Lentimonas sp. CC4: one gene and its partner. Each later gene encodes a partner of the first gene's protein in a complex. Links are inferred from orthologs where the notes say so. Each region holds a gene or a part of one and is shown on either strand. Other genes may lie near its edges.

What was found.
Region 2: the proteins of pabB (region 1) and GZZ87_RS05635 are in contact, whole or in part, in a solved structure (PDB 8RP0), measured with the Escherichia coli proteins. The link is inferred for Lentimonas sp. CC4 from one-to-one orthologs.

Annotation. Positions count from the first base shown.
Region 1 is NZ_CACVBO010000001.1:716,586-719,880, reverse strand. The notes cover bases 207-3,179. They hold pabB (aminodeoxychorismate synthase component I), read left to right. Parts: upstream 207-989; coding sequence 990-2,369; downstream 2,370-3,179. Other genes in these bases: GZZ87_RS03120 (aminotransferase class IV), read left to right, coding at 2,354-3,179; GZZ87_RS03130 (LptF/LptG family permease), read left to right, coding at 207-946. Outside these bases: more of GZZ87_RS03130, read left to right, coding at 1-206; more of GZZ87_RS03120, read left to right, coding at 3,180-3,187; folP (dihydropteroate synthase), read left to right, coding at 3,180-3,295. UniProt on the Escherichia coli protein: Part of a heterodimeric complex that catalyzes the two-step biosynthesis of 4-amino-4-deoxychorismate (ADC), a precursor of p-aminobenzoate (PABA) and tetrahydrofolate.
Region 2 is NZ_CACVBO010000001.1:1,281,828-1,284,851, forward strand. What follows is about bases 309-3,010. They hold GZZ87_RS05635 (aminodeoxychorismate/anthranilate synthase component II), read left to right. Parts: upstream 309-1,228; coding sequence 1,229-1,792; downstream 1,793-3,010. Other genes in these bases: trpB (tryptophan synthase subunit beta), read left to right, coding at 309-1,182; nrdR (transcriptional regulator NrdR), read left to right, coding at 1,916-2,386; GZZ87_RS05645 (hypothetical protein), read left to right, coding at 2,373-2,849. Outside these bases: more of trpB, read left to right, coding at 1-308. UniProt on the Escherichia coli protein: Part of a heterodimeric complex that catalyzes the two-step biosynthesis of 4-amino-4-deoxychorismate (ADC), a precursor of p-aminobenzoate (PABA) and tetrahydrofolate.

The DNA of each region.
Region 1 (3,295 bases):
ACCGCTGGGGGTTTTGACGGGCACATTGATGGCGCTCGGACGTCTGTCTTCGCAGCAGGAAATTACTGCGATGAAGGCCTCGGGCCTGAGCCTGTATCAAATCGCATCGCCCGTGTTCTTGATCTCATTCATCGGGATGGTCGTGGGCGTTGTGGTGAATCTTCAATATGCGCCAGAATCACGCTTAGCTTATAAGCAGTTGATGGCCACCGCGGTCAGTGAAAACCCGATTGGGTTCATTGAGGAGCGGCGATTTATCCACGAATTTCCTGGGTATGTGATTTATATGGGCGGGCGCGATGGTTCGCTGATGAAGGATTTCTGGATTTGGGAGCTAGACGACGCGCAACGCGTGAAGCTCTTTTTACGCGCAGAGGAAGGCGAAATTAGTTTTGATAAAGAAAGCAGCGCGCTAGTTTTGACCCTTCGGAATGGCACGGCAGAGCAGCGTGATAATGACGATCCTGATGAGCTCGACGAGGAGCCGATGCGATCACTCTTCTTTGGAGAGTTGCCGATCGAGTTGCCCATGGGGGATATTTTTGGTGAAAAGAGCCAGCGGCGTGTGCGCACCAAGGAGATGGTCTTTTCGCAGTTGATGGCAAAGCGTGATCTGCTGTTAGCGGAAGAGGCTGAAGCCGGTGAAGGGATGTCGAAGTCGCGAATGAAGTTGCAGGTGCACATGCAAAAGAGCTTTGCGATGGCGTTTTCGGTGTTTTCGCTGGCGATCTTTGGCGTGCCTCTGGCCATTCACGTAGGTCGTAAGGAGAGCTATGCGAATCTCGGGATCGCACTGATCATTGCGATGAGCTATTACTTTTTGATCATTGCAGTCAGTTGGCTAGAAGGTGTGCCTTCTTTACGTCCTGATTTGTTGATCTGGCTGCCAAACATCATCTTTCAGGCTGCTGGCTTTTTTATGATCCAGCGAGCCAACCAGCACTAAATCTAGTGAGAGTGAAAGTGATAGTCAGGAGTGAGTATCCGCAATGAAGATCGTTGCTGTGCAGAATCCGCCGAATGTGGATGCGTTGATTGAACGCTTCGGTTCGAGGGAACTTCCGTTTGTGCTGGATAGTTCGCGTTCGAATGACGGCTTGGGGCAATGGAGCTTTTTTGGTGCAAACCCATTCTTGGTCTTTTCGGGGAAGGATGGAGAGTATGTTGAACGTCCAACATTGAACGCCCAACGTCGAACGTTGAATGGAGATGGACTGCAGCTTTTGCGTGCGTTGATGGCGGGCTATGTGCTTGAGAATGAAAGTGGCATCCCGTTTGTGGGAGGCGCTGTCGGTTTTCTAGCGTATGATTATGGTCGTCAGATCGAAGCGTTGCCGGAGCAAACAGTGGATGATCGCGGGCTGCCAGATATGCACTTTGGTTTTTATGATGGGATTGCAGCATTGAACCATCAGACAGGGGAGCTGAGTCTGATCGCGCTCGGGATACGCGCGGATGAGGATCTGGTGTTGGCTGAACTGCAGGCGATTATTACGGATGCATCGATGTCAACCAATTCGCCTCCACCACAACATGGGGGCTGGGAGTGGAATATTGAGCGGGGTGCTTATTTGCAGGCGGTCGAGCGTGTGCGCAGTTACATTGCCAGTGGTGACGTCTATCAGGTCAATCTATCGCAACGCGCGAAGTGTCGTTACGAGGGCTGCCCGATACAGTTGTATCAAGCACTACGAGCGGGGAACCCCGCGCCGTATAGTGCGTTGATTCGATCGGATGCTTTTACGGTGTTGTCGACTTCTCCCGAGCAATTTCTGCGTAAGCAGGGGCGGCTGATTGAAACGCGCCCAATCAAAGGCACGCGCCCTAGGGGTGCGTCTGAAGAGGAGAATGCGCGCAACGCGGAGGCTTTGCGCAGGTCGGAGAAAGACCGTGCGGAGTTGCTGATGATTGTGGATTTAGAGCGCAATGACCTTGGCCGTGTGGCTGAGTTTGGCAGTGTGCATGTGGAGCACTTGTATCGACAGGAGCACTACGCGCGAGTGATTCACCAGACGGCGCAGGTCAAAGCCACTTTAGCCGAAGGTAAGGATGTGTTTGATTGTATTCATGCGCTGTTTCCAGGTGGCTCAATTACCGGAGCGCCGAAAGTGCGAGCGATGGAAGTCATCGAAGAGATCGAATCCACTCGGCGTGGTGTCTATACCGGCTCGGTCGGTTACATTGGGTTCGATGGCAATGCCGAGCTCAATATCGCGATCCGTAGCTTGCACCTTAAAGATGGCTATTTAGATTATCAAGTGGGTGGCGGGATCGTTTGGGATTCTGAGCCTGAAAGTGAATATCAAGAAACACTCGATAAAGGCCGTGCGATTCGTGAAACTGTGGATGCTTTATGTCAGACATCATAATACTTAATTCAGGAGACTCTGTTTCGCTAGATCCGACGCAGTCCGGCTTTGCGCATGGCTTTGGAATTTTCGAGACACTTAAACTTGCGGAATCACAGCTCTGTTTCTGGGAGGAGCACTGGCAGCGTTTTGTGAAGTCTGCAAAAGCGTTGAGTTTGCACCTTGAGTTTACCGAACCTGAGGTGCTCGCCGCGATTCGAGAGTTGGTGCGAGCGGATGGATTAAAGGATGCTGTGATTAAGGTGTCGCTCGTGCAGGCGTGCGAAGGCTCGCAGTGCTACGTGTATGCGCGACCTGCGATGATGACGAGTGGTGCTGCGCGTTTGCTCTTTGCATCCGACTCGAAGCAGAACGAGCACTCTTTACTCGCAGGGCATAAGACCCACAATTATATGGAGAATATGATGCTCTTGGCGTCGGCTCGTTCGGCAGGTTGCACCGATGTGGTGCGTGTGAATGCTGCAGGGCAATTAACAGAGACCGCCGTGGGGAATTTATTTTTTGTTCAAGGCGATACCTTATACACTCCAGGCCTAGCCACTGGTATACTGCCAGGCGTCGTGCGTGCCGTGGTGTTGGAGGCTGCGGAGATTTTAGGGATTCCGGTAGCCGAAGGTGCGTATTTTCCAGATGCGTTGAATCTGATGGAGTCGGCGTTTGTTACGAACTCGTCAGTTGGTATTCAACCTGTGGATACAATTATGATGGGAGATGCTCAGCGTGAAGTGAATAGTTCTTCGCATCCGATGGTCTTGGACTTGATCGAGGCGTTGGCGGCGGTTGAGGCGGGGAGCTCATTGGAGATTTCGAATGCATAAACATAAATCATATTTTACAAAGCGTCGAACCTTGGAGTTGGGACAGCAAACTTACCTTGCAGGTATTTTGAACCTGACGCCTGATTCGTTTTCAGATGGTGGAGAGTT
Region 2 (3,024 bases), 570 kb from region 1 along the record:
CCTGACGCGCGTGGCCACTTCGGCACCTATGGCGGCATGTATGTGCCCGAGACTTTGATGACGCCGCTATTCGAGCTCACCGAAGCCTACGAGGCCGCACGTAAAGACCCCGAGTTCCAGAAAGAACTCGATTTTCAACTACGTGAATTCGCCGGCCGCCCGACCAATTTATACTTCGCCGAACGCCTCACAGAGCACTGTGGCGGGGCAAAGATCTACCTGAAGCGCGAAGATCTGCTCCACACCGGAGCGCACAAGATCAACAACGCCCTCGGCCAAGCGCTGCTCGCTAAGCGTATGGGCAAGAAGCGCATCATCGCCGAAACAGGCGCAGGCCAGCATGGTATCGCGACCGCGGCCATGTGTGCCAAGATGGGCTTCGAGTGTGTGATTTACATGGGCGAAGAGGACATGCGCCGCCAGTCGCTCAACGTCTATCGCATGCGCCTCTGTGGTGCCGAAGTGCGCGCCGTCACTGCAGGCCAACGCACGCTCAAGGAAGCGGTCAACGAAGCGATGCGCGACTGGGTGACGAACATTCGCACGACTCACTACATTATCGGTTCTGCGCTTGGTTCACACCCGTTCCCTATGATGGTGCGCGACTTTCATCGTGTGATCGGCGAAGAGTGCCGTCGCCAGATTATAGAGAAAGAAGGCCGCTTGCCGGACGAAGTCGCCGCCTGTGTCGGTGGTGGTTCCAATGCGATCGGTATCTTTTTCGCCTTCCTTCAGGATTTAGATGTCAAACTTACTGGTGTTGAAGCCGGTGGTCTCGAAATCACACGCGGACACCACGCAGCGCGTTTCGAAGGTGGCAGACTCGGTGTATTACAAGGATCCAAAACCTGGATTTTACAGGACGAGGATGGTCAGATCGACCTCACGCACTCCGTTTCCGCTGGTCTCGACTATGCCGCTGTTGGCCCTGAGCACGCTTATTACAAGGAAAAGGAGCGTATTGACTTCGGTTATGCGACCGACGCCGAAGCGCTCGACGCATTCAAAGCACTTTGTTCGATCGAAGGCATCGTGCCCGCGCTCGAATCGTCGCACGGGCTAGCTTACACCATGAAGCGCGCACGCGAAATGTCTCCGGATCAACTCATCATTGGCAACCTTAGCGGTCGCGGTGATAAAGACGTGCAGGAAGTCGCGCGCGTCCTAGGCGACCAAGCCTAGTCATCATTCATCACTTTCACTACCACCTTTTACTCGTCACTCAGCTATGCTGTTAGTCATCGATAATTTCGACTCTTTCACCTACAACCTCGTCCAATATTTTGGGGAGCTTGGGGTGGAGCAACAGGTCTACCGCAACAATGCGATCACCGTGGAGGAGGCTTTGGAGCTCAACCCGGATCGCGTCATGATCTCGCCAGGGCCGTGTTCGCCGAACGAGGCGGGCGTCAGCCTTGCCATGATCGAAGCCTTTGCAGGCAAGAAGCCGCTACTGGGCGTGTGCCTCGGGCATCAAAGCATCGGCCAGCATTTCGGTGGTAAAGTCGTGCGGGCAGATCGCCTGATGCATGGCAAAACCTCGCCCGTTACGCATCGTAATACTGATATTTTCGAAGGGATGCCCAACCCGATGGAAGCCACCCGCTATCATTCACTCCTCGTTGAGCGAGCAACCCTGCCGGATTGCCTCGAAGTGACTGCTGAGACCGCCGAAGGCGAGATCATGGGCTTGGCGCATAAAGACCTGCCAGTCTGGGGCGTGCAGTTCCACCCCGAGTCGCTCGCGACGCAAGAGGGCATGCGAATGCTCGAAAACTTCCTGAAGTTATAGGGGTGCGTTGTCAGTTGCTTGTTGTTGGTTGCTTGTTACCAGTCTCCAGTTAGCGGTTTTTCAGGTGTCAGTCTCTACAACCTCAGTTTTCCTAATTCTTAATTCCTAATTCCTAATTCCCCTATGCGTTGCCCTAAATGTGCCTCCCTTGAGACCAAAGTGCTCGATACCCGAACCGGTAAAAACGAGACTTCGATTCGCCGTCGCCGTGAGTGCCTTGACTGTGGCTATCGCTTCACCACGATTGAGGAAGTGCTGCGCGCTGACCTACAAGTGGTCAAACGCGACGGCCGTCGTGAAGATTTTGACCGTGCTAAATTGCTCGGCGGCTTAAAGAAGGCCGTGGAGAAACGCCCGATCGATGTGATGCAGATCGAAATGCTCGTGGCCGACGTGCTCGCTTCGCTCGAAAAGGAATACGATCACGAAATTCCATCCCAAGCGGTGGGTGAGCATGTGATGCAGCGCCTCAAACACCTCGATCAGATTGCATATGTGCGTTACGCTTCGGTTTATAAAGATTTCCGTGACTTAACTGAATTGGCGCAGGAAATTCTCGATCTGAAGAAATCGACCGAACATGGTAAAAAGTGACCCAGTTGAGCAGCTGCGGACTTTAAATGAATTGCTAGCACGCACGGGTGCTTCGGCTCCAGACCGTGCAGAACACGCTCGCCGCGCACTTGATTTCTTTAGTCAAGAGCAAGACCGGGGCTTTATGGAGGTGTCGCTGCGCGACTGTGCGGACCGACTGGCACACTTGCATTTCGGAGGGGAAGGGGAGAGCGAGTTGGCCTTTGCGCATTGGCATGTGCCAACCGTTGAAAATTTTAGCCCGTTGTGGATTCGACAGGCGATTGTGGTGGAGATGAAGAAGCTCGCCGGTCGTCGTGCGGCCTTGCTGTTGGTTACTGGGCTACGCGAAGCGGTGTGCCCCAAAGGCGCCTATTGGACGAAGTCTCGCCAAGCGCAATACGATCGTGTCCGCGGATGGATCGACGACCTGGCCTGTGCTTGGGCGACTCGCGGCTCGCAGCTGCAAGTGGTGGTGCTGTAGCCGAGTTCCTTTCTTGGCCTATGCCTGTCGAATGCAGGTGCTCGGCCGATTGTCGGTTGATGGCGCTGTCGGGTGACGAACTACATTCGGCAGGCTCATGTCAGGCAAGCAAGTCACCTACTTTCAGATTCGGCAACCGCATGCCTGATGGAATATCTGCTGGCGTCAAAAACGC